One region of the Gluconobacter sp. genome, then DNA from elsewhere that is predicted to be linked to it. Evidence: predicted binding sites of a transcription regulator. Region 1 holds the regulator's gene; each other region holds the start of a gene.
What was found. Region 1 encodes LexA, which represses DNA repair genes until DNA is damaged. Its sites were predicted from a motif close to TGTTCTANNTANGTTC; they were not measured.
Positions count from the first base shown of each region.

Region 1 (9,664 bases):
TATCGGGGCAGCTCGCAAGCGGGCTGAAAGCAAGTGAGCTTCCAGATTGGAAAGCTCGAGATTGGTCAGGACCGGCCCTTCACGCTGATTGCAGGGCCGTGCCAGATTGAATCCCGAGATCATGCCGTGGAGATGGCAGATGCTCTCTCCACGTTATGTCGAGAGCTGGATATCGGGCTGATCTACAAGAGCAGTTATGACAAGGCGAACCGTAGTTCCGTGAATGCAGCTCGCGGTGTAGGCATGGAGATGGGGCTGGATATTCTGGCTTCTATCCGTGAACGCTTTGACGTTCCTGTTCTGACGGATGTTCACGCTGCCGAGCAATGTGCTGTCGCTGCGGAAGCGGTGGACGTGCTTCAGATCCCTGCTTTCCTGTGTCGGCAAACTGACCTGTTGCTTGCTGCCGGTGAAACGGGTCGTGCCATCAATGTCAAGAAGGGTCAGTTTCTGGCGCCTTGGGATATGGCAAATGTCGCGGCTAAGCTGGCTTTAACCGGTAACGAGCGAATCATGCTCTGTGATCGTGGCACGAGCTTTGGTTACAACACGCTCGTCAGTGATATGCGCGGCCTGCCAATTATGGCTCAGACGGGCTATCCGGTTGTTTTCGATGCCACTCACTCTGTGCAGCAACCGGGTGGCCTAGGGGCCTCCACAGGCGGCCAGAGGGAGTTTGTTGAACCCCTCGCCCGCGCTGCCTTGTCTATCGGTGTTGCGGCAGTTTTCATTGAGACACACCAGGACCCGGATCATGCTCCGAGTGACGGTCCAACAATGGTGCCGCTTTCAGAAATGCGGGCCTTGTTGACCCGCCTTAAGGCGTTTGACGCTTTGGCCAAATCCTACAGCGTATAATTCTGTAACGGTGCCAGGGCTGCCATGAGGAGACTTATGACAGCCCCCACCGTGAGAACGCCTCTTAGGGGCATGTACCCCGGTGGCAGCGCGCCATTCTTCCAGGCCATTCGTTCTACAGCAAACGTTGTCAGAAAACCGATAACCTCAAGCAGGTATCCGGCGCGCAGTCCTCCAAGCAGTCCGACGCAGAGGGAAAGCCATGCCCAGAGCGCAGGGCAGACACCCAGGAGGAGTCTCTGGCGGTCACGATCTGCCGTTCCCTGAACTGTGATGATATCTGGCCGCTCCATGGCGAGGCCCCAGTGGACTGCGCCGAGAAAAGACAGGATGCATGCCCCATAGGCCAGAAGAATAACGGTTAGATGCGGGAGTGGAGAAAAAAGTCCTGCGAGGAAAATCCACCCACCAAGGGTCAGGAAAGGTATAAGTCCTGCCAAACCGAGGATCAGGGCGAGGAAAGGAAGACGCATGTCGTCGATTGACCTTATGTTCTGATTTTGAGACGAAACGGTGATCCGTTCCGAACGGTTATGAGCCACCCCCGGTTCACGCATATCCAGGAGAGCTTCCATTGAGCGCCATTGTTGATATCACCGCCCGCGAGATCCTGGACAGCCGTGGTAACCCGACCGTTGAGGTTGAGGTTGAGCTGTCGTCTGGTGCCCGCGGTCGCGCCGCCGTTCCCTCTGGTGCTTCTACTGGCGCCCACGAAGCTGTTGAGCTGCGTGACGGGGACAAGTCCCGTTACAACGGCAAAGGTGTTCTGAAGGCCTGTGGTTTTGTTGAAGACGAAATCCTTGAAGTGCTGCAGGGTGCAGAGTCTGAAGACCAGATCGCCATCGACAACGCGATGATCGAACTGGATGGTACGCCGAACAAGTCCCGCATTGGCGCAAACGCCATCCTTGGTGTTTCCCTTGCGGTGGCCAAAGCGACGGCCGAAGAGCTGGAACTGCCGCTCTATCGCTATGTCGGTGGCGTTTTCGCGCACACGCTTCCGGTTCCCATGATGAACATCGTGAATGGTGGCGAACACGCGGATAACCCGATCGACATTCAGGAGTTCATGATTCAGCCAGTTGGTGCGCCGACGCTAGCTGATGCCGTGCGCATGGGGTCTGAAATCTTCGCAGCTCTCAAGAAGGGCCTGTCCGCTGCTGGTCACAACACCAATGTTGGTGACGAAGGTGGGTTTGCTCCGGGTCTGAAGTCTGCTGATGAAGCTCTGAGCTTCATTACGAAGTCCGTTGAGGCTGCCGGGTATCGCCCTGGTGATGACGTGACCTTCGCCCTCGATTGTGCAGCGACCGAGTTCTACAGCAACGGCCGCTACAATCTTAAGGGTGAAGGCAAGGAGTTCGACTCTTCAGGCATGATCTCCTACCTCGAAGATCTTGCCAAGAAGTATCCGATTGTCTCCATCGAAGATGGTCTGGCTGAGGACGACTGGGAAGGCTGGGCTGAGTTGACCTCGCGCCTGGGTGATCGTCTCCAACTCGTTGGTGATGATCTGTTCGTGACCAATCCTGAGCGCCTTCGTCGCGGCATCAAGGCCAAGACAGCGAACTCCCTGCTCGTGAAGGTCAATCAGATCGGCACACTGACGGAGACGCTGGAAGCAGTCGAGACAGCCCACAAGGCTGGCTACACCTGCGTTATGAGCCATCGTTCTGGTGAGACTGAAGACGCCGTCATTGCTGATCTTGCTGTTGCTACGAACTGTGGTCAAATCAAGACGGGTTCCCTCTCCCGCTCTGACCGTACGGCTAAGTACAACCAACTGATCCGTATTGAGCAGCAGCTTGGAAGCGCAGCCCGTTATGCGGGTCGCAGCATTCTGAAGTCCGCCTGATCAACGAACGCCGGCCTCCATTTAGGAGGCCGGTTTTATATGCGCGTTAAAATAATCTACTGTCTTGAACAACAGTGATTGTTTCGCAGCCTCTCTCTGAGTTAGATTGTTGGGAAGTTTTCAAGCCAAGGGAGCCTGTTACCCCGCGTGAGACCCGTCAGACTTATCAAACGTGCCATCCGTGCGGTCGCTCCTCCTGTGCTCTTTCTGTCCCTGACAGCATATTTCGGGTGGAATGCGCTTCACGGCGCTCATGGTATCCGTGCCTACCAGGATCAGCTTGTGCTTCAGCAGCAGGCCATCCAGGCGCAACAGGATGCGAAAGATGAGCAGGCGGTGTGGCATCGTCGCGTGCTTGCGCTCAAAGAGAAGGCTCTTGATGCCGACATTCTGGACGAGCGTTCACGTGCCATGCTTAATCTGACGCGGAACGGCGATATTGTTATCCCCTACGGACCACACGATAAACTTTTCTAAGAGCCGCTTCAGGCTCTTTTTTTATGTTTGGTGAAGTTTTGTTTGCCAGAAACTGAGCCAATAAAAAAGGCGACCCGAAGGCCGCCTTTTTTAAAGTCGTATGATCCGCGAGATCTTACTTGATCTTGGCTTCGCGGAAGGTCACGTGCTTGCGGGCAACCGGGTCATACTTACGGACTTCCATCTTGCCCGTAGCAGAACGTGCGTTCTTCTTCGTGACGTAGAAGTAGCCGGTGTCAGCCGACGAGACGAGACGGATCTGAATAACGTTGCTTTTTCCCATGATACCCTCGGGCTTGCGCCGTCCTGATGCCGCTCGCAAGTGCCAAAGCAGCAGGTTGATCTAGTTCGGCGCAACATGCTGATTTGTATGTCCTAGGTCAAGGCTTTCTGAAGAAAATCCAAGGATAAGGTGCATTTTTCCGCAAAAACCAAGGTTTTTAGCCAGATAAAAGCTTTGTTGATGCCTGGTAGATGTTCTTGCAGGTGGACGAACGGGAACCTATAAGGAACAAAAGAGCGTCGCATAAGTTTATGCAGTGTCTCAATCTTCAGATTTTGCCTCCACCGAGGCGCATGGGAGCGCCTGTATGCTGACGCGTAAGCAGCACCAGCTTTTGCTATACATTGACGAACATCTTCGGCGGACGGGCTATTCCCCTTCCTTTGATGAAATGAAGGACGCCCTCGAACTTCGTTCCAAGTCAGGAATTCATCGCCTCATCTCCGCCCTTGAAGAGCGTGGCTTTCTGCGACGGCATCACCATCGCGCAAGAGCACTTGAAGTTCTGCGTTTGCCGCATATGGGGCTTGAGGCCCCTGCTGTGGATGCCGTAGCTAATCCGGCGCCTTTCGTTCCAACAGTTGTTGAGGGTGGTCGTCAGGATCTTCCCGGGACATTTTCCGAGGCGCCTCGCTCTCCCGTTGAAAACACAAGCGTTCAGCTTCCACTTTATGGACGCATTGCTGCCGGCCTCCCTATTGAGGCCTTGCAGGATGATAGCGCACAGATTCAGGTGCCATCGTCCCTGCTCGGCACTGGAGAGCATTATGCTCTCACAGTCGCGGGTGATTCCATGATTGAAGCTGGCATTTTGGACGGTGATGTTGCCATCATCCGTCGCGGCGAAGTGGCGGATAATGGTCAGATCGTTGTTGCGCTGATTGATGATCAGGAAGTGACGCTCAAGAAACTGCGTCGTCGTGGCTCTACGATTGCGCTGGAAGCAGCTAATCGGGAATACGAGACACGCATTCTGCCTGCTGCGCGTGTGCGCATACAGGGGCGTTTGGTCGCACTGTTCAGGCAGTACTAGGAAAACACTGCCTTGCCGGATTAAAGTTTCGGCAAGGCAGATAATTCCAAAGTACTATTTATTAGGAACTGACGGTACGCCGCGCACGACGCGGACTTTACCGTCAGGAGCGATCAGAGTGCTCGTTCCGTCCCCATTCGGGATGATGATTGTTTTGTCGGGGTTTTTGTTCAGGAAGCGACCAGCATTATCCGGAACGCTCGTCGGAAGCGTAGGAATAAAGTGACTGCGATCTTCCGAAACGCCCCGCATTGCGTCGATCTTCTCACCGACGGACATGGTATCGCCTGACTTCATCTGCGGCCCAGATACGCCAAGAGCACCGGCACCGGCGATGCCGCCCATGAAATTCTTGTCGAGTGTGGCGCCACCAAAATACGTGGCTGGATCGCCGAGAGCCTTATTAAATACGCTGTCAGGGTTTACCACGTCTTTAAGGGTTGGCAGAGGCTGAGGTGAGCCAGGCCAAATATTCCCACCTTCTGGCAGGATTGGTGCAGCCGCTACGAATTCACCGCGTGCTCTGCGAAGGTTCTCACTATCGCCATGGGGAGCATTAGGGTTACTTCCCGACCACAGCGCGGTGTCATTGAAAAACTTACCCATGCCCGCACAGCCGCTCAGGGCCAGAGGTAATGCCAGTAGAGCGGCCTTACGCATTGTGTACTCCCATAAGGTCGATCCCTGAACTCTAGCTGTCATAAATTAAAAGCGCCAGATGACGAGCCGATAACTGCAATAATAATCACGGCTAGTCCAGATCAGGAGACGATCTTTGAAGACTTGCGCGGCTGAGAAGCCATCATTCGGGTGAGCCCGGCAGTGAGATAACCCCACCCGCTCAGAACTGTTGGGATAACTGAAATCCAGAGCAGAATACCACCGGTCAGTGTGGCGGGCAGGAATGAGATATGCAGTGTGACTGCAGCTTTGTCTCCCCCGATCAGAAAACCGATCGCGACCATCTGAATGCCGGTCTTCCATTTCGCGAGCCGAGTGGATGGAAGTGTTGCGCGCTGGGAGGCCATGTATTCACGTAGGCCACTAACAAGAATTTCGCGCAGCATAATGATGATGGCCGCGTAGAGGGAATATACTGGGAGTACTGTCAGGCCTGCCAGTGCGAGCAGAAGTGCGCCAACAAGGAGCTTGTCAGCAATCGGGTCCATCATCCGCCCCAACTCGGAGAGCATCTGCCACCGACGTGCCAGGGCACCATCCAGATAATCCGTAATGCAGGCAGCCGTATACACAACGCAGGCCGCAACGTTACCGAGTGCGGAATGCAGCGCCAGCAAAGCAACCAGAACAGGAATGGCCGCAATACGGAGCAGAGTCAGGACGTTTGGCAGATCAGTCAGCATCACAAAGCAGTCTAGAACAGTTTATCCGTCTCCGGTATGCGCCAATCCGCTCTGAATGTGTGTATTTTTTATGCCAAGCCGGTGTTCAAAGGGAGACCTCACGGAATTGTTAGCTCTGTGTCCGTAGCCATTCTGGATGGAAGTGCCCGTAGATGGCTCTGGCCGTTCCCGAACTGATTCCCGGTGCAGTTTCAAGCTCTTCGAGACTGGCCTGTCTTACGGTCTTGGCTGACCCGAAGTGATTCAGAAGTGCCTTCTTTCGGGCACCTCCGATTCCCGGAACATCATCCAGTTCGGATTTCCGAAGCCCTTTGGAGCGCCCTGCCCTGTGTGTCGTAATGGCAAAACGATGGGCTTCATCTCTCAGGCGTTGAAGATAGTAGAGAACCGGATCTCTCGGTGGGAGTTGGAACGGTGACTGTGTTTCAGTGAAAAACCATTCGCGGCCAGCATCACGATCCGGGCCTTTGGCAATCGCCACAATGGGAATTCCCGTAACCCCAAGGTCTGCCAAGACATTGCGAACAGCGTTGAACTGGCCCAGTCCACCATCGATCAGCAGCAGATCGGGCCAGTCCTCAGGCCTGTCCCCGTCCTCTCTGTTTTTCCCAAACCGGCGCTCCATGACCTCCCGCATCATTCCGAAATCATCGCCTGGAGTAACTGGGCCTTTAATGGCATATTTCCGATAAGAGCGTTTTTCGAAGCCTTCTGGGCCACCCACGACCATGACGCCATAAGGCGCCTGACCCATGATGTGTGAGTTATCGTATGTTTCGATCCGCTGAGGCGTTTCAGGCAGATTGAAAACCTTTGCCACGCCTTCCAGAAGTTTGCGCTGACCCGTATTCTCCGCAAGTTTTCGCTCCAGAGCTTCCCGTGCGTTCAGGGCGGCATGGTCGACGACGCTCTTCTTCTCACCGCGTTGAGGGCAGGCTATTTCCACCTTCTGCTCTCTCTTGATGCTGAGAGCTTCCTCGACGAGCTTCTGTTCCGAAATTTCCTGATTCACCAGAATCACTGGTGGTGGAGGCTTGTTGTCGTAAAACTGAAGGAGGAAGGCAGACAGCACGTCAGCCGGGGTCTCTTCTTCTGCGTGAACAGGATAGAAGGCCCGGTTTCCGTTATTACGGCTGCCGCGAATGAAAAAGACCTGAATGCAGGTCTGCCCCGCGTCCTGCCAGATTGCTACGATGTCTGCATCCTGAATCGACGTCGGATTGATGGTCCCTGAGTTCTGGATGCTGGAAAATCCGCGGATACGATCCCGAATGGCAGCAGCCCGCTCATATTCCATGGCTGCGGATGCCCGTTCCATTTCAACGGCAAGCTCCTGCTGCAACTCAGTATTCTTACCCGAGAGAAACTGCCGCGCCTGCACGACCAGCTCGCTGTAATTTTCTTTGGAAATACGATCCACACAAGGGGCCGAGCAGCGTTTGATCTGAAACAGCAGGCAGGGTCGTGTTCGGCTCTTGAGAACCGCATCGGAGCATGATCGGAGGAGGAAAGTTTTCTGTACAAGGTTTAACGTCTGGTTCACGGCCCAGGCTGAAGCAAATGGCCCCCAGTAGGTCGCGCCTTTGACGGGCTTTCCGCGCTGTTTGGTGAGCTGAGGAAATTCATGATTTTCAGTCAGCATTAGCCACGGATAGCTCTTGTCATCCCGCAGCAGGATATTGAAGCGCGGCTTCATGCGCTTGATGTAATTCGCTTCCAGCAGAAGAGCGTCAGCTTCCGTCCGGGTAATGACAATCTCCATCGAGACCGTCATGGACACCATGCGGCGCAGACGTTCCGGCAACTGGGCTATACGCGTATAGGAAGAAACGCGTTTCTTGAGGCTTAACGCCTTGCCCACATACAGAACCTCCCCTTTTTCGCTGAGCATGCGATACACGCCAGGGCTGTAGGGAATGGTTTTCAAAGCATCCCGAATGGCCTCGACGCCCTGCTTTCTTACAACGGGAACAGGAGCTTCTTCAGGCGTCATTGAGGTTTCTGTCTCTGTGGGCGTGGGGTCAGTCATGCCAGTTCTTCAGTCATCCACTGATCCTGTGGACAAGTCTGTGGGTTGCTCCATGACAGAATCATGAAGGCCAAGGTTTCCCGGCCTTGCCATCAGATTGCCTAATTTTTAATCAGTAAACGTAAGATATTGATAATAATGGGAAATATTTTCCGTTCCGTCATGGGGCAGAAAAATTTTCAGTTTGAGGCTCCTGTTGAACGGGACATGACGACTTTCCAAAGCATAGTGGATGAGTGCACTCCGCATTAAGTCTCAATGGTCCCGTTCTGTTCCCATTAGAGAGAACTTTTTTGCTGAACGAACGTGCTTTTTCAGGCTGAAATTGATGCTTGTTCGGCTTTTTCCATCAGGCGAAGCATATTACCACCCCAGATAGCAGCCAGTTCATCCGCCCCGAAGCCCACATTACGCAAGGCCTCAGTTACGGCAGGAGTTTGTGTGGCATCCTGCCAGCCCGGTATGCCGCCGCCGCCGTCGAAATCGGATGAGACGCCGACGTGCCGTACACCTATGCGCTCTGCGACATAAGCAACATGGCGCGCCAGATCCTCCACGGTTCCTCCACCGCCTTTGCGCAGAAAAGACCCCATGGCGGTGATCTGGATCAGACCGTCGGTTTCTTTCAAACGATCAAGCTGCTCGTCGTCGAGGTTGCGAGGATGATCGCAGAGACTTCTGACGCAGGAGTGGCTGGCGAATACCGGCGTGGTGGAAAGTTCTGACGCCTGCATCATGGTGGATTTTGCCGTGTGTGACACATCCACCAGCACACCATGGCGATTCATCTCGCAAATGGTCTCGCGGCCCAGTTCAGACAATCCCCCATGAAGTTCCGGGACATCATTCAGGTCTTTTCTGGGGATAGCTGCATCAGCGAGAGCGTTGTGGCCATTATGGGTCAGGGTCAGGTATCGGACGCCATACTCTGCGGCCAGTTGGCCGATCCGGGACGGTACACCACCAAGCGCATGGCCATTTTCAATGGCGGGAACAATAGCGAGCGCTCCTGCCCGGAATGCTGAGCGGACATCCTCTGCTGTTCGGCAGACATTTGCGGTCAGTCCGTCCTGATGTCCGCCGAGGGCGTTGATGACCTTGAGCATCGCCTGAACACGGTGCCAGGCCTCTTCGTGTCCTGCTTCATCGCGTGGTCCCTGCGGAATATAAGCGGCAAGGCAGACAGAGCGGAGTTTGCCCTGATCGCATTTTTTTACATCGACTTTTCGGTCCGTGTGTAGAGACCAGGCATCCGCCTGATCGGGCCATGGAATGTCGATATGGGTATCGAAAGTCAGAAGCGTGTCGTGCAGTTCAGTCATGATCCGTCCTAGATCGGGTGTGAGCGGGTCTGACGCAAGAGGTGCTTGTCAAAGCGCTCAATTCAGACGATCCAATGGTGATGCGTCTGATTACATGGAACATCAACTCCCTCCGGCTTCGTCTGCCGCTGCTGAAGAAGCTCGTTGAGGAGGAAAATCCGGACATCGTCTGCCTTCAGGAGACGAAAGTTCCCGATCCGCTCTTCCCGGCCGAAGCTCTTGTGGAGCTTGGCTTTCCGCATCAGCTTTATCGAGGAATGAAGGGATATAACGGGGTTGCGATCCTGTCCCGCTTACCCCTCGACTCAGTTGCGAATACGCCTGACTGGTGCAGCCGGAGCGATTGTCGGCACATCGCGGCATCGATTCAGACACCTGGCGGGCCAGTGAGGCTGCATGATTTCTATGTCCCTGCGGGTGGCGATATCCCGGATCCGGCAGAA
Region 1 covers NZ_JBDOBO010000014.1:42,451-52,114, forward strand. Annotated here, with positions in the region: gene ABF979_RS07585 (CTP synthase) at 1-37, shown strand, start outside; gene kdsA (3-deoxy-8-phosphooctulonate synthase) at 34-858, shown strand; gene ABF979_RS07595 (DUF3429 domain-containing protein) at 846-1,331, opposite strand; gene eno (phosphopyruvate hydratase) at 1,433-2,713, shown strand; gene ABF979_RS07605 (FtsB family cell division protein) at 2,861-3,190, shown strand; gene rpmG (50S ribosomal protein L33) at 3,306-3,473, opposite strand; gene lexA (transcriptional repressor LexA) at 3,781-4,506, shown strand; gene ABF979_RS07620 (hypothetical protein) at 4,561-5,166, opposite strand; gene pgsA (CDP-diacylglycerol--glycerol-3-phosphate 3-phosphatidyltransferase) at 5,268-5,870, opposite strand; gene uvrC (excinuclease ABC subunit UvrC) at 5,980-7,899, opposite strand; gene ABF979_RS07635 (dipeptidase) at 8,214-9,221, opposite strand; gene ABF979_RS07640 (exodeoxyribonuclease III) at 9,302-9,664, shown strand, end outside.

Region 2 (9,664 bases), on a different contig from region 1:
CCCAGCTCGAGATTGGCAGACGACAGCGCGCGGAAGTAGCGTTTCTGCGTGAAGCCATTGCCGATCTGAACGAGCAGGTACGCGTGGCGGCCGAGGTGCAGGGCGATGAGGCAACCGCACTGGAAGCCGCACGGATCATGCGGCTCCGTCGCGGCACGGACCGGATTGATACGCTGGTCAGTTATCACGACACCATGAAAGCGCTCTGGGCGGGTGTGAAGCCTGTGGAAAAGCCTGCGGAAAACCGTGTCGACAGGCCGCCAGTTTCTGTCCGGTGTACCCCTGAAATGGCACCCATGGATGCTCAATCTGGCACCCACTATACAGAAAGAAATAACAAAAAACCTAAAGAGGTTGTTGTAGTAGCGCCCAATGGGCGCAATCGCATTGAAACAATGCGGCGTGCAGGGCAGGTGTCCCAGCGTGAACCATCCGAGGGGTTGGAAGCATCCATTCTGCGGGGCTTCCCGGGCACCAGCACGTTCTTTCTGACGGTGTGTCCTGCCTTGCGGGATATGTGTGCCTCAGCCGCGCCCGACCGTGCCCAACTGACCGACGCCGCTGAACTGCTTTCCGGCCGGATCGGCATTGGTTACCAATCGTGGAAAACCGGCTGCATCGCTCTGGGGCGGTTTGAAGCTGCTGTGGCGGTCATCGTCATGGCGACACGCAGGGATCAGGGCGAACAGATCCGTCACCCCGATGCGTATTTCCGGGCCCTGGTCGAACGCGGGGTGCGTGGAACACTCCACCTCGACCGCAGTCTTTACGCCCTGAAGGACACGCTGGCACAGGATGTGTCGCAAATCCGAGAACGTGCGACAGGCCGGGTGAAAACAGCGTCACAACGGGTGCGGATACAATGAGGGAAAGAGCCGGATGGTTCGGCTCAACAGAAAGGATTTACCTCATGGTTCGCAAACCCGCAGGCACATATATGGCACCTGATGGTCGAAATATCCGGGCGTTGAACGTGCGGTTATGGGGGCGCAGGACGATGCCGGCTCTTGGTCTGCTGGCCTGCTTTGGCAGTTCGACGGTTTGCGCGGAAAATATCCACTCTTATCAGCGCATCGCTCATGCGACAGACACCAGCAATATCCGGTCTACAGACGGTCATATTTCAGAACGGCCCCTGAACGGCAAAGACGTAATCACCATGACGACCCAGACACGGGTGCTGCTGGGCATTACGACTAAAACTACAGACGGGACAGCAATTGAACTCCCGCGTGAGGAGATCACTGAATATCACGGATATGTCGCGGTTAACGGGCAGGAAGTAACTTTCCTGCATGATGGCGAAAACATTACCTATGTTGCTAAAGCGCTACACATAAAAGACAGGAAAAGTGGGCTTAAGAAAATCGACCTGGTACCAAGCACACTCGAGACTGGTGTTCATGGCAGCTACACTGCCACACGCCTTCCCAACAATGATGTGAAAATTGATGTGCGTGTATCGGATATTGAATTTGTCGAAATGCCAGATTGCTCGGATATACAATGTCCTGTAACGGTTGGCCGTGAAACACGCCGTACAGTGATATTATCTCCTGATCATGCAGAAACGGTGGATCTTCCTGCTGGTGACATCAACGAGCAGTCGATCAGACTCATTTTTTCCCGGCAGCAACTCCCAGCGCAAGTAAAGCAGACAGTTTCTAGTCCGTCTGGTCACCGAGCGTGACCCGTTTTTCAGGCCCGCAAGCACCGTCTGGTACACCATTCCTCCAGTAGTGGTGACTGGCGGCAGTATTTTCCAGGGACGACTCTGGCGGGGTGCCTTTCAAAAACCATGGAATCCTGCCACAGACCCTGCCTTCTGCTTATGCGCTTTGCGCCAGATGTTCAGGGAATATTTCGATTTATGTCCAGCACCGACCGACCAACACCTGACGATCTCAAACGGATGACGGCCACGATCGTTAAGGGCTTCCTTGCCGGGAACCCGATGGATTTGGAAAAACTCCCTGCTCTGATCAAGCTGGTTTATAGGTCTCTGGAAGAAGCGCACATCCCGGTGGAGGAACCGGAACCGGAAATTCCGGCCGTGCCAATCGAAGAATCCGTTTTCCATAATTATATTATCTGTCTTGAAGATGGCCGGCACATGAAGCTTCTGAAGAGCCATCTCAGGCGCATATACAACATGACACCTGACGAATACCGTGAAAAATGGGGACTGCCACCGGATTATCCTATGGTGCCCAAAGCCTATTCTGAGAAATGCGCGGCTAATGAGTACAAACGGAAGCACGGACGCAAAATGCCTGTCCAGCGCAAGAAGGACCCGAATCAGGCTCCTATGCTGAAAGGTGCGCTGCCTAAATCCAACCGAAAACGTAAACGTCCCGACTGAGGTTTTAGCGAAAATCCCGTGAACTGATCGCAATATCTCGCCCGCTTTCGGTGCTAAGGCGGGAGAGCATTGGCTGGAGATCCTCGACAAAGCGCACGACCAGATGGGTCACATCACCTTCGCGCTGGAGGCGCGCGTAAGCCGCGATGAAGCCCGATCCAACAATAATGGCCCGTTGCGCTGTCACGCGATCTTTCCACAAAACCAGATTGGCTGTGCCGGTTTCATCTTCAATCGTCATGAACATGACCCCGTTCGCGGTAGAGGGCCGCTGGCGCATCAGCACCAGACCAGCCACCCGCACGTAAGCACCATCACGGACCTGCGCCAGATCCGCAATGGGGATAATTTCCTGACGAGCAAGGGTGTCGCGCAGGAAGCTGAGCGGATGGGCACGCAGGCTCAGTCCTGTCGTATGGTAATCTTCCACCACGGCGCTGCCTGCCGAGATTTCGGGTAATTGCGGGTCAGGCTCCCAGAGTTCAGGGGTCGGTGCGTTCCGCCCCCGGTCGGCTGCTTCGAAAAGAGGTAGCGGGGCTGCGCCAAAACCCTTGAGCGTCCACAAGGCCTGTCGCCTGTCGGCCCCCAGTGCGCGAAAGGCATCGGCTTCGGCCAGCTTTTCCAGCAAAGATAGCGGTACATCCGAACGGCGCCAGACATCATCCAGACTGTCATACCCCGCCCCACGGGCGAGGATCAGCCGGGCTATTGCATCACACGATAGGCCCGATACCAGCCGGAAACCCAGACGCACGGCCTGCCGCGCTCCATTGCGTCCGGTTTCTAACGTGCAATCCCAGCGTGAGGTATTGATGCAGACCGGCCGGACTTCCCCCCCATGTTCGCGCGCGTCGCGTACAATCTGGGCCGGGGCATAAAACCCCATGGGCTGGCTGTTGAGCAGGGCAGCACAGAACACATCGGGATAATGGCATTTCAGCCAGGCCGAGGCGTAGGCAATCAGCGCGAAACTTGCCGCATGGCTTTCGGGGAAACCATACGCTCCGAAGCCTTCCAGCTGTGTCCAAATGCGCGCAGCGAAAGCTGGATCATATCCATTGGCAATCATGCCGCCCAGCAAACGGGCCTTCATATGGTGGACACCACCCGTGGAGCGGAAGGTACCCATGGAGCGCCGGAGCTGGTCTGCTTCCCCACCCGTAAAGCCTGCACAATGCACCGCAACCTGCATGGCCTGCTCTTGAAACAGCGGAATGCCGAGTGTCTTGCCCAGAATACGCTGTAGGGCAGGGCTGGGGCAGTCCGGGGCTTCTTCTCCCGCCCGGCGCCGCAGATAGGGATGGACCATGTCGCCAGTAATGGGACCAGGGCGCACGATGGCGACCTGCACAACCAGATCATAGAAGGTGGCGGGCTTTGTGCGCGGCAGCATGGCCATCTGCGCACGGCTCTCGATCTGGAACGTCCCCAGCGTATCCGCCCGGGCAATCATCTGGTAGGTCGCGCGGTCCTCAGGCGGGATCGTCGTCATGTCGAGCGTGCGGTGGTAGCGTGACTGGATGAGGTCAAAACAGCGCCGCAGACAGCCGAGCATGCCAAGGCCCAGCACATCGACCTTCATCATGCGCATCCGGTCGATGTCATCCTTGTCCCAGACCAGGGTCTGGCGTTCCGCCATGGCGGCGGGGCGCACGGGCACCAGTTCGTCGAGCCGGTCAGCGGTCAGCACGAACCCACCGGGATGGGTGCCATACTGGCGCGGAAATCCCACCAGCAGACGGGCAAGCTGCAAGACCATGCCAAGTCGCCTGTCGCCAGCAGACAGGCCGATCTGTGCCAGCCGCTCGGCAAGCAGGGCCTCGTCGTGCAGGACACTGGCCAGATGTTTCGACATCTGGCCCAGAAGATCCTCTGGCAGACCGAATGCCCTGCCGACTTCCCGCAGCGCCCCTTTAGGCTGGAAACGCATCAGAGTGGCGCACAGGGCCGCGTGAGAGCGACCATAGCGCCGATAGATCCACTGGATGACTTCCTCGCGCCGGTCGGCTTCGAAATCCACATCGATGTCAGGTGGCTCCTGCCGCTCTTCGGAGACAAAGCGTTCGAACAGGAGGCCTGAGCGGACGGGATCAATGGCCGTGATCCCCAGCACGTAACACACGGCAGAATTGGCGGCCGAACCGCGGCCCTGGCATAAGATGCCGCGGGAGCGGGCATAGGCGACGATAGTATTTACCGTCAGGAAATACGGCGCATAGCCAAGACGTTCGATCAGGCCCAGTTCGTGATCGAGCTGCTGACGGACATCGAGAGGTGTACCGGTTGGATAGCGATAAGGCACGCCGGCCCTGACCAGGCGGGTTAGAACGGCCTGCGGTGTCTCACCGCTTCCGTCAGTCTCATCAGGATACTGGTAGCGCAGATCCTCCAGAGAAAAACGACAAGCGGCGGCAATCTCCTGGCTGCGCACCAGAGCGTCCTCATAGCCGGGGAACAGGGCACGGATCTCACTCGGGCCGCGCAGGTGGCGGGAGAGATGCCGGGTGCGTTCCGCTCCCAGTGTTTCGAGAGTGCGGTGGCAACGAATAGCTGTCATCACATCATGAAGGATCTGGCGGGACGGGTCATGCCACAGCACATCTCCCGTAACGACGGGGAGCACGCCATTTTGGACACAGAGCCGCGCAATCCACGCCAGACGCTCGCTCTCATGCCCCTCGAAACGGCGTGTGAGCGCGACATAGGCTGGGCCGTCGTCTTTCTGGCGAGCCAATTCTGCTAGTCGCGTCATGTCGGCAGGCAGACGCTGATCATCGGTGGGAAGCAGGATCAGAACCAGATTACGTGCTTCGCGCGTCAGATCCTGCCAGCGGAGTTGGAACGCATCATGCGGTCCACGACGCGCACCCAGCGTCAACAGCCGACACAGCGACGCCCAACCCTCCCGATCCCGTGGATAGGCGAGCAGGCTCGCGCCCTCTTCCAGCTCCAGCCGTGCCCCCGGAATGAGGCGGATACCGTGCTCAGTCGCCGCGTCATGGGCACGTACCAGTCCGGCCACCGAATTGTAATCGGTGATACCCAGTGTCGTGTAGCCCAGTGCTCTGGCCTGCTGCATCAGTTCACCGGGATGGCTGGCCCCGCGCAGGAACGAGAAACAGGTCGCCACCTGCAACTCGACATAGCCTGCCTCACTCACAGCGGGCCTCGGTCGGGTGCGGATGGGCTGAAGCTGTGTGGCTGCCTGTATCCTGCGCACGGCACAGGATGAAGCCACAGCGTTCGAGATGGGCGACCAACCGCTCAGCAACCAGTCGGGCCATCAGCTCGTCCGCATCATGCACCCGGCGGCGACCATCATGACATAACGCGTGCATGAGGGCATCGGCGATGTCGTCTGTGCGGGCCGGACGCAGGCCGGGAAGGTCTGGCGGGCGCTGCATCAGAAAAGCCCATGCAGGAACCATACGGCCCGCCCTTTAGCCGGACCCGTGCCATCATGAGCGACGAACAACCAGAAGCGTTCGCCCTCTGCCGTCTCGGCTACCCAGTAATCGCGCGCGCAAGCGCCCTGGGGGTCATGCCACCAGTCGCTCCAGACCCGCTCTGGGCCGATCAGCCCGCGAATAGTGTGCGTGGCACGCCTCCAGAGGAAGGCTTTGGGCGCACCGTCAGGCCAGAGCTCCGTAACGGTAAGGGGAGCGGGGGTCGGTAGCAATCGGGCAGGCCGTGGGCCATGAGGGCCGGATGGGGAGTGGTCCTCCATACTCTGTACGTGCTCACACCCCTTATAAGCCTGTTCGCATTCAGGAAACTGGCTGGCTCCATCATGCAGGCGCGAGAGGCTTTGAATCCCGACCCGTCCCCCAAGACGCTCAAGGAGGGCAGGCAGGCCTGCGGGATCGGTGGTGGGTGTCAGCCAGTCCCGGTTGGTCGGGGCGTCCAGTGGGGCTGTTTGTGTCGCACTGAGGGTAAAGGCTTCAATCCCGAAGCCCGGTTCTATGGTTTCGATCCGCTCGGCCAGAAGCCGGTTCAGCCGGACAGGATCGGCGCTGGCGTTCGACAGTCCAATCTGAAGGCTCTGGAGTGTGCCATCGACCCGCATGCACTGCACCTGCAGTTGGCGTGCGCCGTGCCCCCGCCGGCTCAGGGTGTCTGCCAGTTCCGCCACGAGGTTTTCCAGAGCGCGGGCAATGGCTGGGGCCGTGCTGATTGGTTCAACCAGTGTGCCGGAAGCGCGGAAAGCCTGTGGTGCTGTCCTGAAGGAAAGGGGTTCAGGTAGGCGTCCCATCGCCTGATCAAGCCGGTCGGGTAGGGCCTGCCCGAAGCGGCGTGCCAGAGGCGCGCGGGGCATATCCAGCAGCTGGCCGACACGCACCAGGCCAAGACGGCGCAGGGTCGCCAGTGTCTCAGGTTCAAGTCGCAGGCTGGCCAGAGGTAGTTCGCGCAGGACACTCTCCTGCCCCCTCGGGGGAATGGGAGTGATGGACCGATGGCTGCTGCGGGCGACAGCCGCCGCCATGGCCGCTGTATCTGCGATCGCGATCCGGGCCGAATAACCGGCCTTTGCAAGACGGGTCAGCAGGTGTTCAGCCATCTGGTCCTCACCTCCAAAAAGATGATCACAGCCAGTGGTCTCCACCCACACGCCATCGGCGCCATCGGTGGCTGTGAGGGGCGACAGCCACTGGCACCACAGTGTGAGCGCCTCCAGTGCGGCCTGATCGGTCGCAGGTTCGGCCTGCGCCACGTGCAGCTCTGGGTGCATGGCCCTGGCTTGTGCCAATGGCATCCCGTGGCAGATCCCCAGTCGTAGGGCTATGGGATCGGCTGCTGTCACCAGAAGCCGGCCACGCTCAGGCGCGTAGAGCGCCAGTCCGCTGCGTGAAGGGGATGGCTGCTGTTTCTGGTGTCGCTCGATCGGCCAGAGGGGCAGCCACAGGGAGAGAATACGTCGGGTCATGCCGTGTCGGGGTGATGATCCAGGTGCCGCCGGGTCCACCGCGATGACGCAGCAGTTCGACAGCCCAGCGCTCTGCGCCGGCAACCGGAGAAAGAGAGGGGAGATCGGTGCGCAGTGTTGAGGGGCTGCCCCCGATCCGCCAGCGGGTCATGCTGGCGCTGGCGGGCGGGTCATTCTGAGCCCCTGCCGTGCGGCAGAGCAGGAAGCCACTGACGTGGCTTCGACTGGCAGCCAGCACGAGGCGGCGGGACTGGGTGAGCGTAAGCGGTGTACGGATATCCGCGACCAGGGCACAGACCCCGCGTTCGTTCAGCACGTCCTCGCACAGCGCTTCCAGACCGCCCTTCCGGGTAGTGACGCAGAGCAGGCGACCAGGATTAAGGCCGGACTGGCGGATGCCCGGGGCGGACAGGTCGGGATAGTCTTCACTCACCCAGATCACCGGCCCGGTCGTGCGGGCCAGCACATGGGCGACAAAGGCGGCTGAGCGGGAGCCATAAAGGCTGTCGCGTCCGGTGCTGAAGACTTCATGCACGCAGCCCCGCGCCAGACCACCGTCCAGATGGGCATCAAGAGCCGCAAACCCGGTTGGCAGTCTGTCGGTCGACACAGGTGTGGGGGCTTCCATCCGGCGGATTTTCTCGCGCAGAAGGGCCAGCGTATCCGTCTTGTCCTGGTGCATGGGATGGCTCCTTTACACCCTCTGGCTACACCAGAACAAAGGAGGAACGCAAGCCTATTTCAGTCCGAGCGTGGCCCGATGTCGCTATCCGTCTGATCTGCCGGGGAAACTGATACGGCATGCCCTGAGTGACTCGATGCGGGTGTTTCTGGAGCCTGTATGGGCAGCAATATCGGTGACAGAGTGAGGCGGATGTGGTAAAATTCATTCTCTAATCAGGGGAACTTTCGATCATGACGCTCTCTCATGAAGATCTCGTCCGTCGGCAACAGGCGGCGCAGGATGCTCTGGCCAGTGCTGCCCGCGAAGGACAGCCCGTTCCTCCAGAGGCGGCTGCGGATCTGGAAGCGTGCGCCCGGGGTGAAATCACCACAGACGAAGCGCGTCGGCGCCTCATGGCCCGACTGCAGGCTGATCCCCGTTATAAGAAAGCCACCAGAGCAGCTTAATTCAGGTGGCTGACCCTTATCTTCAGTCCGATGGGCTTACCTTAGCCAACAAAATCGGAATAACCGATAATCCGCAACTCCTTTCGGAAATCGAAGCCAGTCATGCAGCTTTCCGGGAATGGGAAATTCGCGAAACTGGTTATCCCGACAGGCAGGGCGTTGATCTTCTCAAAGCCATTCATCAGCATCTTTATCAGGATGTGTATGAGTGGGCGGGCGAATTCAGGCAGGTCAACCTCTCGAAACAGGCATTTACCCAGAGTGAAGATGCCACGACCTTCTCGCCTCCCTCACGGCTGGCGCTGGAACTGGGGCAGCTTTTCGAACGGCTTGCCGCTCAGGACAATCTGAAAAATCTTCCTCCAGCCCTCTTTGTCGAGCGGCTGACGCCGTATTTCGTAACCCTGAATCATATTCATCCCTTCCGGGAAGGGAATGGCCGTACCCAGACCCTATTCTGGCGCAAGATCGCCAGGGACGCCGGGCACGAGCTTTCTTTTTCGGTGGTTTCGCGCGAGCGCATGATCGCGGTGTCGATCGCAGGTGAACTGGGGAACACCACATCGGTGGCGCACATGCTTTCTGATGCCATTGACCCAGCAAGACGCACGGCATTGCATCGTGCCATTACGTTTTTGGAGAACGCCCGTAAAAAGGGCAGTCCGGTTGACTGGCAGGAACGGTTCATCGCAACGACGGCGCCGGGTCAGGCTTACGAAGGCCAGCTGATCGGGAAAAGTGGACCGGAATTTCTGTTTGCGTCCAGTGACGGACTTTACGTCGGCTGGACCAAAGACCTTCCCCAGCATGGCAAGGACCTTGCACCGGGAAGTTTTATTGCCTTCGACGCATCATGGTCTCCATCAGGAGACCAGCCACGCGAGCAAACTCTGTCTCCTTCAACGGATGTACACCGCAATCGCCAGTCACTGCCTGCACGGCACCTGACACGCGACTGGCCAGAGCCAGACTGATCACAGCCGAGCCGCGTGCTGCCCATTACGCCTGCCGACCAGCGGCTTTCCATGTTTCGAGAGAGACGATCTTGCGCGCGACAAGATCCTGACGGGCAGGTCCTGTGTCGTTGCTGGAGAAAGCGGCCGGCGGAGGAGGGTTTGCTTTACGGTAGGCATCGAACACTTTGCCAAAGGCTTCCCATGCACCGGCAGTCCAGTGTCCACTCTCCCAGGCCTGATGAAGAGCCACGGCTGCGGCTTCCCGTCTGGCACGGAAGGCGGGATCGGACA
Region 2 covers NZ_JBDOBO010000065.1:549-10,212, forward strand. Annotated here, with positions in the region: gene repC (replication initiation protein RepC) at 1-866, shown strand, start outside; gene ABF979_RS13835 (hypothetical protein) at 911-1,690, shown strand; gene ABF979_RS13840 (MucR family transcriptional regulator) at 1,871-2,362, shown strand; gene ABF979_RS13845 (error-prone DNA polymerase) at 2,367-5,522, opposite strand; gene ABF979_RS13850 (hypothetical protein) at 5,515-5,766, opposite strand; gene ABF979_RS13855 (DUF6504 family protein) at 5,766-7,286, opposite strand; gene ABF979_RS13860 (ImuA family protein) at 7,180-7,968, opposite strand; gene ABF979_RS13865 (hypothetical protein) at 8,202-8,417, shown strand; gene ABF979_RS13870 (Fic/DOC family protein) at 8,423-9,391, shown strand; gene ABF979_RS13875 (hypothetical protein) at 9,417-9,664, opposite strand, start outside.
Region 2: the regulator LexA is predicted to act here: its motif matches at 8,002-8,017, upstream of ABF979_RS13860 (ImuA family protein).

Region 3 (9,664 bases), on a different contig from region 1:
TGCAGGCCGGTGGTGGGCTCATCAAGAATGTAGAGCGTGCGACCCGTAGCCCGTTTGGCGAGTTCCTTGGACAGTTTGACGCGCTGGGCTTCACCGCCTGAAAGCGTGGTTGCCTGTTGGCCCAGGGCGACATAGCCAAGACCAACCTGCTGGAGAATGGCGAGGCGGTCCCGAATTCTGGGCGCAGCCTGAAAGAACGGCAACGCCTCGTCCACAGTCATGGCAAGTACATCAGCGATGGAATTGCCACGGAACTTCACTTCCAGCGTTTCACGATTGTACCGCGCGCCTTTGCAGGTGTCACAGGTGACAAAGACGTCAGGCAGGAAGTGCATTTCGATTTTCAGGACGCCATCGCCCTGACAGGCTTCGCAGCGGCCGCCCTTTACATTGAAGGAGAAGCGGCCTGGTTTGTAACCGCGTGCCTTGGATTCCGGGAGTTCGGCAAACCAGTCCCGGATAGGGGCGAACAGGTCCGTGTAGGTGGCGGGGTTGGAACGGGGTGTACGCCCAATTGGAGACTGATCGATTTCGATGATTTTATCGAGGTTCTCTACGCCTTCCAGTCGGTCATAAGGGAGTGGAGACTGGCTCGATTTCATGAGCTGCCGGGACAGTGCTTTGTAAAGGGTATCTACGACCAGGGTAGACTTGCCGCCGCCTGATACACCGGTGACCGCAATAAAGGTTCCCAGTGGGAAATCCACGGTCAGATCCTTGAGATTGTTTCCCTTGGCTCCAACCAATGTGAGTGTTTTGTCCGAGGTGCGTCGATTTTCCGGAACTGGAATAAACTTCCGACCCGAAAGATAGGCACCGGTCAGGCTTTCTTTATTCTTGGCTACTTCCGCAGGTGTCCCGATGGCGATGACGTTTCCGCCCCGCGTGCCAGCACCAGGCCCCATATCGATAAGGTAATCAGCAGCGCGGATGGCATCTTCGTCATGTTCGACGACGATGACGGTATTTCCAAGGCGCTTGAGACGCTCCAGTGTGCCGAGAAGACGCTCGTTGTCGCGCTGATGCAGGCCGATGGAAGGCTCATCCAGCACATACAGAACGCCTGTCAGACCCGAGCCAATCTGGGACGCCAGCCGGATACGCTGGCTTTCACCGCCAGAAAGTGTGGCGGATCCGCGGGAAAGCGTGAGGTAGTCCAAGCCTACGTCATCGAGGAAGTGCAGGCGATCCGTGATTTCGCGAAGAATGCGGCGCGCGATTTCCGCACGTTGTGGGGTGAGGGTAACCTCAACACCGGAAAACCAGTCCAGTGCCTTCCGGATCTGCATATCTGACGCTTCGGCGATGTTCAGGTCATTGACCTTTACGCAGAGGGCTTCAGGTTTCAGGCGTGCGCCATGGCAGGTGTGGCAGGGTTTTTCTGACTGATAGCGCGACAGTTCCTCGCGTACCCACATGCTGTCTGTCTGTGCCATGCGCCGGCGCAGGTTTTTGAGCACGCCTTCAAAGGGCTTCGTAACGGTATGGACCTTGCTGCCATCACGATACGGAATGGCGATGGCCTCTTTGGAGCCGTACAGGATCAAATCCCTGGTTTCGGCTTTCAGGTCTCGCCATGGCGTGTTCATGGTGTCCCCGCAATGGCGGGCAAGGGCTGCAAGAGTCTGGTCATACCAGTCCGTGCTGGCACCACTCCAAGGGGCAATCACACCTTCAGAAAGTGTCAGCGTATCGTCACTGACAATCAGGTTCTCGTCAAAATGGGTTTCCGTACCGATACCATCACAGGTAGGACAGGCGCCCATCGGGGCATTGAAGGAGAACAGACGGGGCTCGATCTCCTCAATCGTAAAACCTGAAACAGGGCAGGCGAAACGTGAGGAGAAAACGATGTGGGCGGGGGCAGCTGTTTTTCCCGCACGCCTGACTTCTTCCGTGTAGGCGAGACCGTCGGAGAGTTCGAGGGCTGTCTCAAAGCTGTCCGCCAACCGGGATTCGAGATCAGGTTTGACGACAATCCGGTCCACCACGACTTCGACATTGTGGCGGGTCTTGCGATTGAGTTCGGGGGCTTCGGCAATTTCGTAAAGCTCACCGTCAATTTTGACGCGCGTGAAGCCCTTGCGAGCCAGGTCTGCCAGTTCGCGTTTGCAATCCCCTTTACGGTCCCGGACGACCGGCGCCAGTAGCATGAGGCGCGTGCCTTCAGGAAGCGCCATGACGCGATCTACCATTTGGCTGACCGTCTGGGCTTCAATAGGAAGGCCGGTTGCGGGTGAATAAGGAACACCCACGCGCGCCCAGAGAAGGCGCATGTAGTCATGGATTTCCGTGATGGTGCCGACGGTGGAGCGGGGGTTCTTTGAGGTCGTTTTTTGTTCGATCGAGATGGCCGGGGAGAGACCCTCAATGGAGTCCACATCCGGCTTGCCCATCAGTTCAAGGAACTGGCGGGCGTAAGCGGAAAGACTTTCCACATATCGGCGCTGACCTTCGGCATAGATCGTATCGAAGGCGAGAGACGACTTTCCGGAGCCGGAGAGGCCCGTGATGATCGTCAGGGAGTCACGGGGAATCGTGACATCGATATTCTTGAGATTGTGGGCGCGGGCACCACGGACACGGATCGAATGATTGTCTGGAAAGCTCACGAAAACCCCGGAATGTGCAGAAAAGCGATTGTTAAAAATCGGAACGCGCCTGAACGGCGCTGGATCAATTATAGATGGGCGTTTAGGATCATATGAAAAGAACAATTCGAGAAAATTGGTTGGTACGGAATGGCAGGCAGCGTCAATAAGGTGATTCTGGTCGGAAATCTGGGCAAGGACCCGGAAGTCCGGAACACGCAGTCAGGCGGGAAGGTTGTCAATCTGACGATCGCCACGTCTGAAACATGGAACGACCGTCAGTCCGGTGAGCGCCGCGAGCGTACGGAATGGCATCGCGTCGTCATTTTCAATGATCGCCTGGGCGATGTGGCTGAGCGTTTTCTGCGCAAGGGGCGCAAGGTTTACCTCGAAGGTGAACTGCGGACCCGTAAGTGGACCGACCAGTCCGGCCAAGAGCGTTACACGACGGAAGTGACGATCGATCGCTTCCGTGGTGAGTTGGTGCTCCTCGACAGTAACCGTAGTGGCGGTGATGAAGGCGGTGGCTTCGACGGTGGTGGTTCGTCCTACGGTGGTGGAAGCAACAACGGCGGCGGCTTTGGTGGTGGAAGCCGGAGTGGTGGCAGTGAAGGTGGCTTTGGCGGCGGCTCTCGTAGTAGCGGTGGTAGCGCAGGTGGCGCGTCGGGCAGTCGTGGCGGTGGCTGGGATGCTCCGCCAGATAACGATCTGGATGATGAAATCCCGTTTTAAGGGATTTTCCGGAGAACCGGGCTGGCAGTGTCAGTCCGGTTTTTTTATGCGCGAAAGGCCGGTTTTTAGAGCGACAGATGAAAGAACTGGTTGAACTTAGAAGCCTGATAGTCAGCGAAAGGTTCGCCGAGTTGAAAGCCGCGGGCTTTGTAGAGCTTTAGTGCGGGTTCGAAAGAGGAATTCTGGCCGGTTTCAAGGCTAAGCTTTTTCAGGCCCAGAGAGCGTGCTCTGTGAATGAGATGATCCAGAAGAGTGCTGGCGATGCCCTGTCTTAAAAAATCCGGATGAGTACGCATGGATTTGAGTTCACCGTCCTGAGCACTCAATCGTTTTAGCGCACCAATGCCAGCAACGTGGCCCCGGTGGTGGACAGTCCAGACCTCGATATCAGATGAGGTGAGAGCAGCCAGATCCAAGGCGAAGACGTGTCCAGCAGGGGTATTTTCGTGCATTCCGGCAAGGTGAAGGGTCAAAAGGTCGCATGTTTCTTGGTCGGCAAAGTCTGCTGGGCGGAGAATGTGGTTCGGGTTCATAAGGTGGAATCCGGAGTGGCCGTGCTTTTGGACAGAATGACGAGTTTATAGCCCGCATGAGCTGTCGGGATGAACGTTGTTTGATCGTAGTGGAGAAGGCCTTGTGTTGGATGTTGAAAGCTCCGGTGCCCTCCTTCTCTGGGGAGGACGCCTTGGTCTTCCCAGAAACGGTTAAATTCCGGACTTTCTCTCTGAAGGGTTGAGACAAGTGTCTGAAAAGGTTCGGTACGGGCAATAGAAACTGTATCGGCTCGAAATTCGGCCAGAAGCCGCTGGGCGCGGGGTAGCCAGTCCGTAAGGAAAATTCGGGCATTGGGGTTCAGAAAAACATAGCGCAGCTGATTGGTCTCTGAGCTGTTCAGCCAGACATCGAAAAGAATTTTGGCTGCGGAATTTGCGCTCAGAACATTCCACAAGGGATCGAGCAAATAAGCGGGGCTGGAGATCTGTTCTGGGAGGCTAAGAAGTGTGGCTGGTGCAGTTGGCGCAGTGTGATCCCGCTGAGGGTCTCGCAGTTCTGCCAAAGTGAAAAGGTAGCGTCTTTCCGTCGTGGACAGTTTCAAAGCCGCGGCAATGCGCGACAGTGTGGCGGATGAGCATGAGACGTCGCGTCCCTGTTCCAGCCACGTGTACCATGTCGTGCTGATCCCGCAGAGTTGAGCTGTTTCCTCGCGGCGCAGTCCTGGGGTGCGTCTGCGTCGTAATGGAATCAGCAATCCTGCTTCTGACGGAGAAAGCCTTTCGCGGTGCGTGCGAAGAAACAGACCAAGAGTTTTACGGCTGGACGTAGGCATGGTGCAATTTATACCATGATAAAATAGGATCTTATACCTGATTGCTTGTTGTCTGATGATGATCTCCAAGGGAGAAAAATCAGATGGTTATGCAGGCAGGACAATTTGCTGCGAAGCATTATGAAGACAGGGCCTCATCTTACGTAAATAGCGTGGTGCATAGTCAGGGCGGTGACCTGGACGTGATGGTTCGGGCTGTTCAGGGGCGCGGGTTTGAACGTGTGCTGGATCTTGGCTGTGGCGGGGGGCACGTCAGCTATGCTGTGGCGCCACATGTCGGGCAGGTTGTCGCCTGCGATGTCACGGCCGGAATGTTGGCTGCTGTAAGCAGGTCCGCTCAAGACCGTGGCCTTGGCCACATTGTTGTTGAACAGGGCACCGCAGAAGCGCTTCCATTTGATGATTGTGTGTTTGACGCTGTTTTATGCAGGTTTAGTGCCCATCATTGGGAAGGCTTTGAGGCTGGTCTGAGAGAAGTGCATCGCGTTCTGAGGCCCGGAGGTCTGGCTATTTTCGGCGATGTTACGGCTCCTGAAGACGCTATGTCCGATAGCTGGCTCCAGACGCTGGAATTGATGCGGGATGTCTCTCATGTGAGGGACTATGCCGTGACAGAATGGGTGTCTGCTCTCGGAAGATCCGGTTTTGTTGTGGATGGCCTGAGACGCAGCCGTTTGCGGATGGAATTTGAGAGTTGGGTATCGCGAACACGAACACCGACGGAGCGTGTGAAGGGCATCCGGTCGTTGCAGCGTGGTGCGCCTGTAGCTGTCCGTGAAAGACTGGGGTTGGAAGAAGACGGCAGTTTCCTGCTGGACGTGACCGTTTTTCAGTTTCACAGGCCATAATGGGGTGGGTGTGGCATGTAGGCCGCGCATGGGCTATGCTGTGCGGACTGTATTTTAGCGTGGTGGACCTGTCTTGACCGAGCTGAACGAGCCGACTGATATTGTACCTTCCGATCGTCTTCCGGTGACGATCGAGGAGGAGATGCGCTCCTCCTATCTGGCCTATGCGATGTCGGTGATCGTCTCGCGTGCCTTGCCGGATGTGCGTGACGGCCTGAAACCCGTCCATCGTCGCATCCTGTATGCGATGCGCGAGAGTGGGTTTACGTCTGATAAGCCTTACCGCAAGTCTGCGCGTGCGGTCGGTGACGTGATGGGTAAATACCATCCGCACGGTGACAGCTCGATTTACGATGCCATGGTTCGTATGGCGCAGCATTGGTCAATGCGCGTCAAGCTGATTGATGGACAGGGTAACTTCGGTTCGGTCGATGGCGATAGCCCGGCTGCCATGCGTTATACCGAAGCTCGTCTGGCCAAGTCTGCGTCGTTCCTGCTGGATGATATTGAGCGGGACACGGTTGATTTTCAGCCGAACTACGACGAGAGCGAGCATGAGCCTAAGGTTCTGCCAGCGACGTTCCCAAATCTTCTGGTGAATGGCGCTTCGGGTATCGCGGTTGGTATGGCCACGAACATCCCGACGCATAATCCTGGCGAAGTCATTGATGCCACGCTGGCGATGATTGCCAATCCGGCGATTGAGCTGGATGAGCTGATGCAGATCATCCCCGGCCCGGATTTCCCGACCGGCGGAATCATCATGGGCCGCAGCGGTATCCGCAAGGCGTTTGAGACAGGGCGTGGGTCTGTTCCGGTCCGGGCTCGTGCTGAGATCGAGGAGATCCGCAAGGATCGTCAGGCGATCGTCATCACCGAGATCCCATATCAGGTGAACAAGGCAACCCTTCAGGAGAAGATTGCCGATCTCGTTCGTGCGAAGGAAATCGAAGGCATCTCTGATATCCGGGACGAAAGTGATCGTTCTGGAATGCGCGTTGTCATTGAGCTGAAGCGCGATGCGACGCCGGAAGTGGTGCTGAACCAGCTCTATCGCTTCACGCAGCTTCAGACGTCCTTCAGTGTCAATATGCTGGCACTCGATGAGGGCAAGCCGCGCACGATGGGGCTGATGGACGTTCTGCAGGCGTTCATTCGTTTCCGCGAAGACGTCATTCTGCGTCGCGCACGCTTCGATCTGAACAAGGTTCGGGATCGTGGGCATCTGCTGGTTGGCCTTGTGCTGGCTGTTGCCAACATCGACGAAGTGATCGCGCTGATCCGTTCTGCTCCTGATGCCTCGACAGCGCGCGAGCTGCTCATGGCGCGCGAGTGGGATGCGAGCGAAGTTGTGCCGTTGCTGGAGCTGATCCAGGACGAAGGCAATGTCATTTATGATGGCAAGGTTCGCCTCACAGAAGCGCAGGCTCGCGGTATTCTCGAACTGCGTTTGCAGCGTCTAACCGGCCTGGAACGTGAGAAGATCCAGGGTGAGCTGAGCGAAGTTGCGGCCAAGATTGCCGACCTGCTCGACATCATTGGCAGCCACACTCGTCGCATGGATGTCATGCGCAATGAATTGCTGGCGGCCCGGGCTGAAATTGCCACCCCACGCATGTCGGAAATCTCCGATGCGCTGGGCGATCAGTCTGACGAAAGCCTGATCGAGCCGGGGCAGATGGTTGTGACCATCACGCGTGACGGCTTCATCAAGCGCACGCCGCTTGAGATGTTCCGCTCGCAAAACCGCGGTGGGCGTGGTCGTACGGCGTCTGGCCGTCGTGGCGATGACGTCATTATTCGTAGCTTCAATGCTCATACCCATCAGTGGGTGCTGTTCTTCTCTTCGGGCGGCAAAGCTTATCGCACCAAGGTCTGGCATCTGCCGGAAGCGTCTCCGACGTCCAAGGGGCGCGCACTGGTCAATCTGCTGCCGGAACTGGGTTCGGATGCCATTACAGCGGTTCTTCCGTTGCCGCAGGACGAGGAGCTGTGGGAAGATCTGCACCTCACCTTTGCGACGGCCAGCGGCAATGTTCGTCGTAACCGCCTGAATGATTTCCGGAATATCCGGGCGTCCGGTCTGATTGCGATGAAGCTGGATGAGGGCGATTCCCTCATTGGTGTGGCGACGTGTCGTGAAGGTCAGGATGTGTTCCTGGCAACGAAGAACGCCCGCTGCATCCGCTTCCAGATCACGGATGACACGCTACGTGTGTTTGCCGGCCGTGGCAGTTCGGGTGTGCGTGGTATTCGTCTGGGGGACGGGGATGCGGTGATTTCACTGTGCATTCTCAACCATGTGGATGCCAGCGTTGAAGAGCGTGCGGCCTATCTGCGGATGGCCAATGCAAAACGTCGCGCCGAGAATGCTGCGTTGGCAGAAGGTGCTGAAGAAGAGGTGGTGTCCGGTGACGAAGACACTGTGGAGATCGTTGGCGATCTGACGCAGGAGCGCTTTGAGGAGCTGGAACAGCAGGAAGAAATTCTTCTGACTGTGACAGATGGCGGGTTTGGCCGTCGTTCCTCTGCCTATGATTATCGTGTGTCGGGCCGCGGTGGTCAGGGCATTACGAACATGACCTTCTCGGCCAATCGTCGTGGCAAGGAAGTGGTTGGGACGCTTCCGACGCTGGATGGCACGGATGTCATGCTCGTGACGGATACGGGTCGTCTGATCCGTCTTCCGGTGTCTCAGGTGCGTGTCATGGCACGTCAGGCCAGTGGTGTGACGCTATTCCGTCTGAACGACAGTGAGACCGTGATCTGTGTCTTCCCGGTTGTGGAAGATGATGGAGAAGAGGGCGACCTGATCGAAGGGGATGTCGTGGCAACGCCGGACGGTACAGCGCCTGTTGATGGCACTGTGACGGACGGTGAGGCTTCTGTGGGTGACGCAGCCCCTGATGCCTGAGTGGCAGACTGATCCGCGTGTCGGGTTTTATCCCGGCACGTTTGATCCGGTGACGTTCGGTCATCTGGATATTATCGACCGTGCGTCCACTCTTTTTGACCGCCTGCTGGTTGGTGTGGCGGTCAATGAGGGGAAGCAGCCGCTTCTGACGCTGGAAGAGCGTCTGGAGATGATGCGGCAAGAGGTCTCGAAATTGCCTCATGCTGACCGGATCAGGGTTCTGGGGTTTGATACCCTGTTGGTCGATGCCGTACGCAAGGCTGGCGCCGGGACGGTTGTGCGCGGCCTTCGCTCTGCGGGGGATTTCGACTTTGAGAGTCAGCTCTCTGGGGCGTTGCGTCGTCTGGCGCCGGAAATTGAGACGGTCTTTCTGCTGTCTTCTGAAGGGCATCGCACGACGGCCAGTCGAATTGTGAAGGAAATTGCCCGTCTTGATGGCGATATTTCCTCCTTTGTCAGCGAAGATGTTGCAAGTCTCGTCTTGTCGAAACTGGGTCGAAGGGCGACATAGGAACCTTCATTGATTTCTGGAAGGTTCCAAGATGTCTGAGACCGCAGTACCCGACGGCAACAAGCTGGTTTTCGAACTCAAGAACGGCAAGGTCGTCATTGAGCTGCGCCCTGATCTGGCGCCGCTGGCTGTGGAGCGTCTGAAGCTTCTGGCGAGCGAAGGTTTTTACGACGGTGTGAAGTTCCACCGGGTGATCGAAGGCTTCATGGCACAGGGCGGCGATCCGACTGGCACAGGCACCAGCGGTAGCAGCTACCCGGACCTGAAGGCCGAGTTCACGGACAAGGCAAAGTTCGAGCGTGGCACACTTGGCATGGCCCGTACGATGGCTCCGCACTCTGCAAACAGCCAGTTCTTCATCATGTTCCAGGACGTGCCGTCCCTGAACGGTCAGTACACGATTGCCGGCAAGGTTGTTGAAGGCATGGAGTATGTCGATCAGATCAAGCGTGGCGCTGGCTCGTCGGGCGTCGTTAAGGATCCGGACACCATCGTTAAGGCTTATGTAGAAGCCTGAAGCTGTTTCGGCTGTTCTGAGTGTCTTACAGGGCGCTCAGGCAGCTTGCTGCTTGTTCTCTGGTGTTCGCAGGACTGTCACTCCTGCGGCATCATGAGGGTAGGGCGAGCCGCATTGAGCGGTGTAGCGCTCTGAAAAGGCCTCGCGTTCGAGGCGTTCACAATAATCCAGATATTTGATCAGGGCTCGTTCGGCACGCGGAGTGCGGCCGTAAATGCGCTTGT
Region 3 covers NZ_JBDOBO010000002.1:191,252-200,915, forward strand. Annotated here, with positions in the region: gene uvrA (excinuclease ABC subunit UvrA) at 1-2,612, opposite strand, end outside; gene ssb (single-stranded DNA-binding protein) at 2,742-3,323, shown strand; gene ABF979_RS03015 (GNAT family N-acetyltransferase) at 3,389-3,856, opposite strand; gene ABF979_RS03020 (helix-turn-helix transcriptional regulator) at 3,853-4,650, opposite strand; gene ABF979_RS03025 (class I SAM-dependent methyltransferase) at 4,734-5,498, shown strand; gene gyrA (DNA gyrase subunit A) at 5,572-8,412, shown strand; gene coaD (pantetheine-phosphate adenylyltransferase) at 8,405-8,923, shown strand; gene ABF979_RS03040 (peptidylprolyl isomerase) at 8,955-9,440, shown strand; gene ABF979_RS03045 (DUF6525 family protein) at 9,477-9,664, opposite strand, start outside.
Region 3: the regulator LexA is predicted to act here: its motif matches at 2,712-2,727, upstream of uvrA (excinuclease ABC subunit UvrA).